One region of the Zoogloea sp. GDB6 genome, then DNA from elsewhere that is predicted to be linked to it. Evidence: predicted binding sites of a transcription regulator. Region 1 holds the regulator's gene; each other region holds the start of a gene.

Region 1 (4,279 bases):
CTGCGGGTTTTCCGTCGGCGACAATATGTCGGATGTAGTGGCGTTCGCCCTTGGGTGATGCTGCTGGAGGCGTGCCGGATCACATGACCAAGGGCCGCGATTGCGGCCCTTGGTCCATGCATGAAGCCTGTGCGGCGATTCAGTCCTTCAGGCGGCCCCTCATGAACTTCTTGCGCTCGTCGCTCTTCTTGTCCTTGGCGGAGGCCTTGCATTCCTTCATCTTGTCACTCCTCGCATGGACGGTTTGGCGGTGCTGCGCGTGCGCCATAAACGTACTGTGAGACCCGCAGTGGACGGCGGAGAGGCACGCCGATGCGTCGTTTGCGCCAAGTCGTGGAGTTGCGGCGGCTAAAAGCCGCTTTCTTCCATCGCGCGTCGCTGGCGGTCGACGAATTCCTGCGTCGAGTCGATGCCGCGCAGCAGTAGGATCGTCGAACGCACGGCCGCTTCGAGCAGCACGGCGAGGTTGCGGCCGGCCGCAACCGGCAGCACGACACGGCGTACCGGCACGCCGAGGATGGGCTGCTGTTCGCCGTCGAGGGTCAGGCGCAGCGGGTCTTCCTGGCCCGGCTGGCGGCGTTGCAGGTGGACCACCAGCTTGAGCTTCATCTTCCGCCGGCAGGCCGTCTCGCCGAAGATCGTGCGGATGTTGAGGATGCCGAGGCCGCGCACCTCGATGACGTCCTGCAGCAGTTCGGGGCAGCGTCCTTCCAGTACGGTCGGGGCGATGCGCGAGAACTCGACGATGTCGTCAGCCACCAGGCCGTGGCCGCGGGAGATCAGTTCCAGCGCCAGTTCCGACTTGCCGGCACCTGAGTCGCCGGTGATGAACACACCGAGGCCCAGTACGTCCATCAGCACCCCGTGCAGCGCGACCCTTTCGGCCAGCTGGCGCGACAGGTAGCTGCGCAGCAGGTCGATGACATTGGCGGACGGCAGCGGGCTGGCGAAGAGGGCGATGTCCTCGTTTGCGCACAGCGTGCGGATGATGCTCGGGATCTCCTCGTCGTCGGCGACGATGAGTGCCGGCGGGGCGTAGGAAAGGATCTCCCTGACGTGGTGGATGACCTTCTCGCGGGTCTGGCGGCGGGCCCAGGCCATCTCGGAGGAGCCGAGGATCTGCAGGCGGTCCGGGTGGATCAGGTTGAGGTGGCCGACCATGTCGGCAGGCCAGATGCGGTCTTCGGAGACCGAAATACGGGTCGCCAGGCTGCCGCAGATGTGGCGCAGCCGCAGGCGCTCCAGATTGTCGTCAAACAGCCGGCTGACCGTCGTCTGACGCATGGCTGCCCCATTGGGCGAAAAGGGTGTGGGCCGCCTGGGCATCGGGCGCGCTCATCAATTGTTCTCGGAAGCTGCGGTCGCTGAACATCTGAGCCAGTTCGGACAGCAGTTGAAGATGGTGTTCGTTGGCCTGCTCGGGCACCAGCAGCACGAACAGCATCGATACGGGACGTCCGTCGGGGGCGTCGAAGGGAACGGGGTCGGCGAGGCGGATGAAGGCACCCAGCGCCTCCTTGAGGCCCTTGATGCGGCCGTGGGGAATGGCGATGCCCTGGCCGAGGCCGGTCGAGCCGAGCTTCTCGCGGGCAAACAGGCTGTCGAAGACGGTGCTGCGGCCGATGCCGTGGTTGTTCTCGAACAGCAGGCCGGCTTGCTCGAAAGCGCGCTTCTTGCTGCTCGCCTCGAGCCCGACGACCACGTTGGTCGGCGGCAGAAGTTTGGCGATGAGGTTCATGCGAGGACTCTCCCGTGTGCGGAACGGTCCGACACAGGTTGCCGGTGAAAGGCGATTCAGGAAGATCCGGAGGCGGAGGCCGCCGGGGCCGTTGTGTCAATTGGGGCGCATTATAGCCACAACGGTCCCGGGGAAAAGCGTATTACTTAGCGCCGGGAATCAGGACTCGGCGAGGTGCTGCTTCAGGGAGTCGTGACCGTGGTCGCTGGTCTTGTCCTTGTACTTCAGGACCTGACGGTCGAGCTTGTCAATCAGCCCGTCGATGGCTGCGTACATGTCGGCATCTTCGTTCTCGACGTAGATGTCCTTGCCGCGCACGTGCACGGTGACTTCGGCCTTCTGACGCAGCTTTTCCACCGAGAGGATCACGCCGACGCTGGTGACGTTGTCGAAGTGACGGATCACGCGGTCCAGCTTGCTCGTAACGTACTCGCGGATGGCCGGCGTAACTTCGACGTGATGCCCCGTGATGTTGAGGTTCATGGTTGCTACCTTTCTGTCAGATGGTTTTGCGCAGACTGACCGGCGGAATATCGAGGGACTCGCGGTATTTTGCAATTGTCCGACGCGCCACGACGATACCCTGCTGGCCCAACAACTCGGCAATCTTGGCGTCGGACAAGGGTTTCTTCTTGTCTTCCGCTCCCACGAGCTGGCGAATCAGCGCCCGAATCGCCGTCGAGGAAGCAGCCCCACCGCTGTCGGTGGCAACGTGACTGCCGAAAAAATACTTGAACTCGAAAATGCCCCGCGGTGTGGCCATGTACTTTTGGGTGGTCACCCGCGAAACGGTGGATTCGTGTAGATCCAGCTGTTCGGCAATTTCCCGCAGGGTCAGCGGTCGCATTGCCACATCGCCATAATCGAAGAACTGGCGCTGGCGGTCAACGATCGCTTGCGAAACCCGCTGGATGGTGTCGAAACGCTGTTGCACGTTCTTGATCAGCCAGCGTGCTTCCTGCAGGTGGCTGGACAGGGAGCCGCTGGCGCCGCGGTTGTCGCGCAGGATCTGGGCATACAGCTGATTGATGCGCAGGCGTGGCATCGCGTCCGGATTGAGGCTGACGACCCAGTTGTTGCGCATCTTGCGGACCACCACGTCGGGGACCACGTAGCGGGTGTCGGCCTGGGAGAACTGGGCGCCGGGGCGCGGGTTGAGGCCGAGGATCAGCGCGTGGGCCTCGCGCAGCGTGTCGTCGCTGCAGCGCAGTGCGCGCTTGATCTTCAGGAAGTCGCGGGCGGCCAGCAGTTCGAGATGTTCGCTGACGATGGCGATGGCCAGGTCTCGGGCTTCGCTGGGGGGCTGGGTATGCAGTTGCAGGGCCAGGCACTGGCCCACGTCCTGGGCGCCGATGCCGGCCGGGTCCAGGCTCTGGATCTGGCGCAGCGCGATCTTGAGGTCGTCGAGCTCGATTTCCAGCTCTGGCGGCAACAGCGGCAGCAGATCGGCCAGGTCCTGGCTGAGGTAGCCGTCGTCGTCGAGGGCCTCGATGAGGAAGCGCACCAGCGCCCGATCCCGGTCGGACAGCGGGGTCAGCGCAACCTGGGCGTCCAGGTGGTCGCGCAAGGACGGCACCGCGGCCTGGAACTCCTGGAAGTCGGTCTCGTCATCGTCGTCGCGTTGCCCGCCACTACCCGCCGCAGCCCATTCACCGGCTTCGCCGCTACCGTCGAAATCGTGATCCGGTTCGCGCTCGCGTTCCGCCTCCCGGGATTGCTCCTGCTCGCGCTCGTGGGCGGCTTCGCTGCCCGCTGGCGCCACAGGGCCGGGTGCCTCGACGCGGCTCGAGCCGAGATCGCCCTCGGGCTCCTCCCGTTCGAGCATGGGGTTCTCCAGGAGGATCTTCTCGATCTCCTGGTTGAGTTCGAGGGTCAACAACTGCAGCAGCTTGATGGACTGCTGCAGCTGGGGCGTCAGCGCGAGATGCTGGGAGAGTTTGAGCTGGAGGCTGGGCTTCATGAGTCGTATCGGGCCTCAGAGCCTGAAGTGCTCGCCGAGGTACACCTGGCGAACCTGTTCGTTGTGAACGATCTCGTCCGGGCGGCCACTGGCCAGTACTTCGCCGGCGTTGATGATGAAGGCACGGTCGCAGATGCCGAGGGTTTCACGGACGTTGTGGTCGGTGATCAACACACCGATCCCCCTGTCCTTCAGGAAACGGATGATCTTCTGGATGTCGATGACGGCGATCGGATCGACGCCGGCAAAGGGTTCATCCAGCAGGATCAGGCGCGGATCGGTGGCTAGCGCGCGGGCGATCTCGCAGCGCCGGCGTTCGCCGCCGGATAGGGAGATCGCAGTGCTGTCGCGCAGGTGTTCGATGCCCAGCTCGTTCAGCAGCTCGTCGAGGCGGCTGGCGATCTGCGCCTTGGAGAGGCTCTGCAGTTCAAGCACTGCCTGGATGTTCTCGGCCACCGTCAGCTTGCGGAAGACGCTCATCTCCTGCGGCAGGTAGGACAGCCCGAGGCGAGCTCGCTGGTGGATCGGGCGATGGGTCAGCACCTCGTCGTCGAGGGTGATCTCACCGCCGTCGGCGGCCA
Region 2 (4,279 bases), 250 kb from region 1:
CGGCCACCTGGGCGGCGGCGGTTTCATCAGTGCCTGGCAGCAGCGCCACGAACTCCTCGCCGCCATAGCGGGCCACCATGTCGGCGGCACGGACGACCGCCACGTTGAGGGTCTTGGCGACCATCTGCAGGCAGCGGTCTCCTTCCACATGGCCGAAATGGTCGTTGAAGTCCTTGAAGTGATCCACATCGATCATCAGCAATGACAGCGGCTGGCCGCTGCGCATCGCCCGGCGCAGCTCCAGATCGAGGGAGCCGTCGAAGGCCCGCCGGTTGCCGATGCCGGTCAGCGCGTCCTGCGCGGTCAGGCGCTTGAGGGTCTCGGTCAAATGCACCAGCTTACGGTACAGGATGCCGCTTTCCACCAGCAGCACCAGCAGCACGAAGCTCGCCGCCAGCAGGCCGTACACGCGGCCGGCATAGAATCCAAGATCGAAGCGCCCGCCGTTGAGCATCGCCGACAGCGCGATGTCGATCAAGGACGCACACACCATGATCATCAGCCACAGGTCGAGCACCGAATGGGGCCGGCTGAACCACAGCACGGCCAGCGCCAGCAGGCTGGTGGCCCATATCGAGGCGACCACGAGCGACATCGACGAGCGGTAACGGTTACCGTCCATGATCGCCGGCAGCAAGTCCTGCCCGACAGTGGCCAGCGCAGTGAAGCCGGCGCTCAACGCCACCATGCCCGCCCCCGCTGCCAACAGCGGCAGACGCAGACGGCGCGGCAGCACAGAGGACACATCGTCCCGCCCCTTGAAGCACGCGTAGGCGACGATGAACAGCGGGAAGACGCCGTGCCAGAACATGTACAGCCAGGCCGTGCTCTGCGGGCCGGCACCTAGCAAACCGGTGGAGGTGAACAGCCCCGGAAAGGTCAGCGCATGAGCTACGGTCATGCAGGCCACGTACAGATAGCCGCAGCCCAGCACGAACAACGCGCGGGAATTGAACGAAAGATACTGGCTGAACAGCAGCGCCGCGGTGATCAGGTCGGTGGCTACCAGCCAGGACTCGTAGCACGGGATGAAGCCCCAGATCGGGGGCAACGGCACCCGTGCGAACGGGGCGAGCAGCGCGAAGACCAGCAGGGAGAACACCAGGACCGTCAGCGCCACGCGCCTTTCGCGCGGGCTGGCCGTCAGCGTCGACAGGAACAGGGCGCTGCCGTCGGCTGGATCGGCGGGAACGCCGTCAGTGAGCCCAGGCGCAGTCAAGGACATGATGGACTCCCGCTCGCGGTCGAATTTGACCATGAATAGGAATCTAGAATAAGACCTGAGCCTCCGTAGCCGTGCGTGAAATAAATCACGCTACGTACATCGCACCGCCCCCTCCTCCGTGTCGGATTCGCCGGCAACAGCGGAACGTTTTGCCGCGACAGCACCCAAGAAACAAGACGACCGGCTCGCCGCTATCCCGACGTGGTCTCACACGCCGGGATATGGACGACTGTGCCCTCACCTCAACGCCAGCCCCCGAACTGCTGCATATGCAGGCCGTCGGCCCCCGCATCCTGCTCGGCGGGGCCTTGCAGGCCCATCGTCGCGAGGCGCGCCGAACGGGAATTGTTGGTCGTCTCGGAGATCCAGGCCTGGCCGGCACGCAGACGGGCCAGGCAGTACTGCCAGAGTGCAGAGAACATATCGCAACCCTCCTCAACATAGATACGGTTTTCATCAAGCAAACGACATACCAGTATTACCGTATTACGTACCAAGCAGGATACAACCTGTCTCTCACGCCGGTTCGCGACTTTTCTCTCGTTTTCCCGACGCCTCCCTGACGCTTTGCCCCTCCACTTCCGCTGCCCGACTTGGTGCAGTTTTGACCTCTGCGCCGTGTTTTAGTGCATGAATTTTATTTTCATTTTGTTAAACCCCCTTCATTTGTAGGGATTGCGGCTTGGCATAGCTCGTGCTTTTCTTTGCATGAAACTTTTGTTCTTTACATGCAATACCGCCTATGAAAAACCCGCCCACATCCCGTCCGGCTTCCTTGCGGTCGCCGGGCCTCCCTTGGAGGTTCCAATGAAATGGATTAGCGCAATCATCAAGCCGTTCAAGCTCGACGAGGTCCGCCTGGCCCTCAATGCCGTCGGCGTAAACGGCGTCACCGTCACCGACGTCAAAGGCTTCGGCCGCCAGAAGGGGCACACCGAGCTGTACCGGGGTGCCGAGTACGTCGTGGACTTCCTGCCCAAGGTGAAAGTGGAGGTCGCCGTGCCCGACGACGTGCTGGAAAGCGCCATCGCCGCCATCGAGCAGGCCGCCGCCACCGGCAAGATCGGCGACGGAAAGATCTTCGTCTTCGACCTTGAGAAGGCCGTCCGCATCCGCACCGGCGAAGCCGGTCTCGAAGCCCTTTAGGAGCGCTCCCATGAAACGCATTCTTGCCCTGGCAACCCTGCTTTTCGCCCTCTGTTTCGCGATGCCCGGCTGGGCCGACGACGCCCCGGCTGCCGCGGCGACCGTCAGCGCCGCCGCCGACACAGCCAGCACTCCGGCAGCCGCGGCCGCAACCGCCACTGCCGCAACACCGGCAGCCCCTGCCGCTGCCGCTCCCGCTCCCGTGCCCAACAAGGGCGACACCGCCTGGCTGATCACCGCCACGCTGCTGGTGGTGATGATGGCCGCCCCTGGCCTCGGCCTGTTCTACGGCGGCATGGTCCGCAGCAAGAACATGCTGTCGATCCTCATGCAGTCGCTGGTGATCTTCTGCCTGCTCGGCGTGCTGTGGGCCGTCTATGGCTACAGCCTGGCCTTCACGGACGGCAATGCCTTCATCGGTGGCTTCGACAAGCTGTTCATGAAGGGCGTCACGCCGGACACCGTGGCCGCCACCTTCAGCAAGGGCGTCGTGCTGCCGGAGTACATCTTCGCGTCCTTCGAGCTGACCTTCGCGGCGATCACCCCGGCGCTGATCATCGGCGGCTTCGCCGAGCGCATCAAATTCACCGCGGTGCTGGCCTTCATGGTGCTGTGGTTCACCTTCTCCTACATCCCGATGGCCCACATGGTGTGGTACTGGGCCGGCCCGGATGCCTTCACCTCTGCCGAAGCGGCGGAAAAGGCGGCTGAAGTGGGTGGCTTCCTGTTCAACAAGGGCGCCCTCGACTTCGCCGGCGGCACCGTGGTGCACATCAACGCCGGCATCGCCGCGCTGATCGGCGCCTTCATGATCGGCCCGCGCCTCGGCTACCGCCGTGAATCGATGGCCCCGCACAGCCTGACGATGACGATGGTCGGCGGCTCCCTGCTGTGGGTCGGCTGGTTCGGCTTCAACGTCGGTTCGTCCCTGGAAGCCGGCGCCACCGCGGGCCTGGCCTTCTTCAACACGCTGGTGGCCACCTGCGCCGCAACCGTCGCATGGACGTTGATCGAAGCCATCTTCAAGGGCAAGCCGTCGATGCTCGGCGCGGTCTCCGGCGCCATCGCCGGCCTCGTGGTAATCACCCCGGCCTGCGGCCTGGTCGGCCCGATGGGCGCCATCATCATGGGGCTGCTCGGCGGCCTGGTGTGCTACTGGGGCGTCAATGGCCTCAAGCGCATGCTCGGCATGGACGACACCCTGGACGTGTTCGGCGTGCATGGCGTCGGCGGCATCCTCGGTGCGCTGCTGACTGGTGTTTTCGCCTCCCCCGAACTGGGCGGGACCGGCGTCTACGACTACGTCGCCAACGCCGTCGCCCCGTACGACATGGGCGCCCAGCTGGTTGCCCAGGCGTGGGGCGTGGGTACTGCAGTGGTGTGGTCCGGCGTGGTGTCCTACATCGCCTTCAAGCTGGTGGATATGGTCATCGGCCTGCGGGTCGAGGAAGACGCGGAACGCGAAGGCCTTGACCTGAGCACCCACGGCGAGTCTGCCTACCACGACTGAGCCCATGTCGATGAATCGTTTTATGAAGGGCCTGTTCGGGCCCCGCGGAAACGACTTCATGGCCGCCGACGATGCCGTCGGCGGCGGGGCCCCGGAGCCCGTCGTGGCTCCGCCGGCCCCGCCGTCGCCGGGCCGTCGCCTGGCCCTGTGGGGTCGCCACATCGCTCATCTGATCCGCCACGGCATGAATGCCGAAACCGCCCACGCCGCCCACCTGGGAGAAGTGGAAGCCCGCATCGGTGCGATGACCCTGGAGATCGAGCGCGGCCAGCGCCGCATGCTGAACGGCAGCGAGGAAGCCCACGCGCTGCGCCAGCAAGCCGAAGCCACCCTGGCCGCCACCGCCGGCGACATCGATGCCGGCCTGGCCGAGCTGGAAGCCACGCTATCGGCCAAGG
Region 3 (4,279 bases), 1.6 Mb from region 1:
GCGCGAAGTCGGCGCCGAGTTCAGCAACGAGGCGAGCGGCAGTTTGTCGATCGCCTTTACACATACCCAGGCCCGCTATGCGCTGCCCAAGGTGGTGCAGGCCTTCATGACACGCTACCCCAACGTGCGTCTGTCCTTCCATCAGGGCAACCCGCGCCAGGTCTGCGAATACGTGCTGTCCGGCGTGGCCGACATCGCCATCGCCACCGAGGCCATTGCCGAGCACGAGGACATCGTGATGCTGCCCTGTTACCAGTGGAACCGCTGCGTCGTCGCGCCGCTGCGCCATCCGATCCTGGCGACGCAGCCGCTGACGCTGGAAGCCATCGCCCGTTATCCGCTGGTGACCTATGACTTCGCCTTCACCGGCCGCAACCGCATCAACGAGGCCTTCACCGGCCGGGGCCTGAAGCCCAACGTGGTGCTCACCGCCATCGACTCGGACGTGATCAAGACCTACGTGGCGATGGGCCTCGGCGTCGGCATCATCGCCAAGATGGCCTACGATCCGGTGGCAGACAAGGAGTTGGGCATGCTGGACGCGGCCCACCTGTTCGCATCGAGCACGACGCGCATCGGTCTGCGCAAGAACGCCTGGCTGCGTGGATATATCTATGCCTTCATCGAGTGCTTCGCCCCGCACCTGAGCCGGCGGGTGGTGGACGCGGCGCTCGCCGGAGGTGGTGAGGACCCAGGGCTGTAGCCTGCTTATGAGCTACAGGAATTGCGTTTCGGCCTCGTGTTGTACCGAGGCTTCCACCCGGCCTTCTGGCAAGCCCGGAAAGACGGAGCCCCCGGAAAGTCCGGGGGCTCGTCAGCGATCTGCTGCTGCAGCGCAGGGCGCCGGCTTGACCGTATAGCCTTAAAGGCCCTGATCAGGCCGTCTTGCGACGGAAGAGCGATGCGAAAGCGCCAAGCAGACCCAGGCCCATCAGTGACAGCGTAGCCGGCTCCGGGGTGTTATAGATGGAGTTGGAGCTGCCCATGAAGAGCTGCTCGTAACCGTTGTCGATCTGCACTTCCGTACAGGCGCCGTTGAACTGGGAGTCGCAGCCGAGATTGAGCTGCAGGTGCAGCGAGTACTTGCTCAGGTTGACCTGTTGCGAGACCAGATCAGCCAGCCACGTATCCAGCAGGGGCAGGTCGGCCGCGTAAGCGACCTGGTTTGCGCCCAGGTTGTGGTTGATGGCCGTGGTCTTGCCGCTGCAGGGAGTCGAGGGGGTCACGACCACTTGGGTAGCGTCGCAGATCAGCACGTCGCCGCCGGATCTGACATAGCTCGTGTCATAGGGGCTGGTGCCACTGGCGGTGGGCGATACGCCGCCGCTGGCAACGCCGCCTTCCGCCCCGGACCCCGATACGCTCAATGCTGCGCCGCCCGGATTGTAGATGGTCGCATCGCCGGCGGGAACGCCGGGCGTGCCATAGGGCTGGTCGGTGTTCGTATTGATGTTCTGATTGCTCAGATACAGGAAGCGATTGACCAGATTGCCGTTCGCATCGGTGATCCACAGCTTGGCCCAAATGGCCAGATCCTGATCCTTGTTCGTATCGTTGTTGTTGAAGAAGAAGATCGGTGTGCCACCGTTCAGGAACTTGCTGAGTGCGTCGAGACTGGCGTCCCAGGTGTTGCTATAGACGGTCTGGATGCCCTTGGACGCGACGCCGGTCGGAGGGGTGACGTTGGTGCCATCGGTGGATGCGAATTGGGGGGAGGAGCCGTTGGGGGTGCCGTAGGCATCCTCGAAGCCCATCGCATTGGTGGTCACGTCGGTGCCGCTGGCTCCGGTGTAGATGACGACCAGATCCTTGATGGCACCCGGGGACGACCCGACATAATAGGGGCTGCCCGGACCCGTGCCACCGCCATGGGCTTGGTCATAATAGTAGGCGGCCACCGGCAGCGAGTAGGAGTTGGTGTTGCCGTACGTGAAGTACTGGCCCGCCGGCAGCGTGAAGGTACCGGCTGCGCCAGCGCCCGACGTAAAGCAAGCCGACGCAATGGTCGCTGCCACCAACATCTTGTTTTTATTGAGTTTCATATCCAGTCTCCTGCGTTTATGAAGAATCGGCGGTGGGTTTTGTGATTCTGTCGAATATTTAGCAGGGAGTGTGCCAAATTGCCTTTAGTGCTGTTAATTGGCTCTGATATATGATTTTTTCTAAAAATTGTAATTTTTTGGAATATTGCCAAATCAGGCGACTGTAAAGATTCCTGACACGCCTGTAAGGCGAATCCCTATAGAACTACTCCCGTAGTTTCTGTCGTATTGTTTCCTTATCCTTCCACGGGCATCCGGGTCTCCGGTTTGTGAGAGACTCGGCATTCCATTGTTGTGCATAGATATCCATGCAATCCCTGACCACTCTTGCTGCCCTGCTGCTGGCCTCCGTGTTGCTCGTTCCCTTCTTCAAGCGGGCCGGGCTGGGCACGGTGCTGGGCTATCTGGCGGTTGGGGTGCTGATCGGTCCGTTCGGGGTGAAGCTGGTGCGCGACCCGGACAACCTGCTCCACACGGCCGAACTCGGGGTGGTGCTGCTGCTCTTCGTGATCGGCCTGGAACTCAAGCCCTCGCGGCTGTGGGCCTTGCGGCGTTCGGTGTTCGGGCTCGGCGCGCTGCAACTGTTCGGGGTCGCCGCGGCGCTGGCCGGTGCCGGGCGCTATCTGGGCCTGTCGTGGCCGGCGGCGACGGTGGTGGGGATCATCCTGGCCCTGTCGTCGACGGCCTTCGTGCTGCCGACGCTGGCCGAGCGGCGCGAACTTTCCACTCGTCATGGGCGCGAAGCTTTCGCGATTTTGTTGTTTCAGGATCTATCCGTCATCCCGCTGCTGGCCCTGATCCCGCTGTTCGGCACCGGGCGGTCGACGGCACTGACCCATCCGGCGGTCGGCCTCGGCTTGCTGGCGGTGGTGGCGGTGATCGGCCGGCCGACGCTGGACATGCTGTTCCGCCACGTGGCGCGGGTGAATAGTCGGGAGATGTTTACCGCCGCCGCGCTGGCGACGGTGCTGGGCCTGGCGCTGTTGATGCAAGCGGGCGGTCTGTCCATGTCCCTGGGGGCTTTCGTGGCGGGCGTGCTGCTGGCCGACTCGGAATTCCGCCATGAACTGGAAGCGGCCATCGCACCTTTCCAGGGTTTGCTGCTGGGCCTGTTCTTCATGGCCGTCGGGATGTCCACCAACCTCGACCTGCTGCTCAAGTTCCCGTGGCAGATCGCCCAGCTCACCGCCGGGCTGATCGTCGTCAAGGGCGTGGTGCTGTTCGTGCTGCGGCGCCTGTTCGGCGGCACGACAGCGGACGCACGCCTGTTGGCCCTGGTGCTGGCCCAGGGTGGTGAGTTCGCCTTCGTGCTGTTCGATGCGGCCCAGTCCTTCCGCGTGCTCGGCGAGGTGCAGGCCGACAAGCTGACGCTGGTGGTGGCGATGTCGATGGCGGTGTCGCCGCTGCTGCTGATGTTCGGCGACTGGCTGGCCAAGTCCGCCAAGAAGAATGAAGTGCCGCGGGACTTCGACGAGATGCCGGAGGACGGCAGCGAGGTGGTGATCGCCGGCTTCGGGCGTGTCGGGCAGGTCGTCGGGCGCCTGTTGCTGGCGCGGGGCGTCAGCTTCACGGCGCTGGACTCCGATGCCGGCCAGGTGGATACCGTGCGCCGCTTCGGCCTCAAGGTCTTCTACGGCGATGCGGCCCACCTGGATCTCTTGCATGCGGCGCAGATCGGCCAGGCCAAGGTCTTCGTGCTGGCCATCGACGATGTGGAAGCGTCGCTGCGCACCGCCGAGCTGGTGCGCAAGCATTTCCCGCATGTGCAGATCGTCGCCCGGGCGCGCAACCGCTTCCACGCCAGCCGCCTGATGGACCTCGGCATCGAGCGGCAGATCCGCGAGGCGCTGCCGTCGAGCCTGGAAATGGCCAAGTGGACGCTGGAGCTGCTCAACGAGCCGCCGGCGCTGGCCGAGCAGATGGTCAATCGCTTTGCCCGCCACGATGCCGAGGTGCTGGCCCGCCAGCAGGCCATTGGCCATGACGAGCACAAGTTGATCCAGTCTTCGCTGGAGGCCCGCGAGGAGCTGGCCCAGGTGCTGGAGGAGGCCCGCGTGGCCTTCACCCGCAAGGGGCGCGGCGCTACGTCCTGAGCGTGGGGCCTCCTGCGGGCAGCCCCGGGCGTGCTGACGAAGTGATTTTTCCCCATGAAAAAATCATTTTTTCGGCTGAAAAAAGCCGTCGCTCACATGACAAAAAGCTCGGGCGGCGTCCCTCGATGATTGGGGGGCGTGCCA

The links. Region 1 encodes sigma-54, which starts transcription at its own class of promoters, with help from an activator protein. Its sites were predicted from a motif close to TGGCACGCTTNCTGCTNA; they were not measured.
Region 2: a site for sigma-54 is predicted at 1,909-1,926, ahead of AC1PQG_RS25490 (P-II family nitrogen regulator). Genes of this name have one in related genera too.
Region 3: a site for sigma-54 is predicted at 2,101-2,118, ahead of AC1PQG_RS19325 (PEP-CTERM sorting domain-containing protein). Genes of this name have one in related genera too.

Annotation. Positions count from the first base shown of each region.
Region 1 covers NZ_CM161497.1:68,288-72,566, forward strand. Annotated here, with positions in the region: gene AC1PQG_RS00300 (FHA domain-containing protein) at 1-58, shown strand, start outside; gene AC1PQG_RS00305 (PsiF family protein) at 140-268, opposite strand; gene hprK (HPr(Ser) kinase/phosphatase) at 349-1,284, opposite strand; gene ptsN (PTS IIA-like nitrogen regulatory protein PtsN) at 1,253-1,738, opposite strand; gene hpf (ribosome hibernation-promoting factor, HPF/YfiA family) at 1,898-2,221, opposite strand; gene AC1PQG_RS00325 (RNA polymerase factor sigma-54) at 2,238-3,698, opposite strand; gene lptB (LPS export ABC transporter ATP-binding protein) at 3,714-4,279, opposite strand, start outside.
Region 2 covers NZ_CM161497.1:5,582,582-5,586,860, reverse strand. Annotated here, with positions in the region: gene AC1PQG_RS25500 (sensor domain-containing diguanylate cyclase) at 1-1,258, opposite strand, end outside; gene AC1PQG_RS25495 (hypothetical protein) at 1,468-1,647, opposite strand; gene AC1PQG_RS25490 (P-II family nitrogen regulator) at 2,033-2,371, shown strand; gene AC1PQG_RS25485 (ammonium transporter) at 2,382-3,881, shown strand; gene AC1PQG_RS25480 (methyl-accepting chemotaxis protein) at 3,940-4,279, shown strand, end outside.
Region 3 covers NZ_CM161497.1:4,249,696-4,253,974, reverse strand. Annotated here, with positions in the region: gene cysB (HTH-type transcriptional regulator CysB) at 1-703, shown strand, start outside; gene AC1PQG_RS19325 (PEP-CTERM sorting domain-containing protein) at 876-2,042, opposite strand; gene AC1PQG_RS19320 (monovalent cation:proton antiporter-2 (CPA2) family protein) at 2,351-4,135, shown strand; gene AC1PQG_RS19315 (hypothetical protein) at 4,125-4,279, opposite strand, start outside.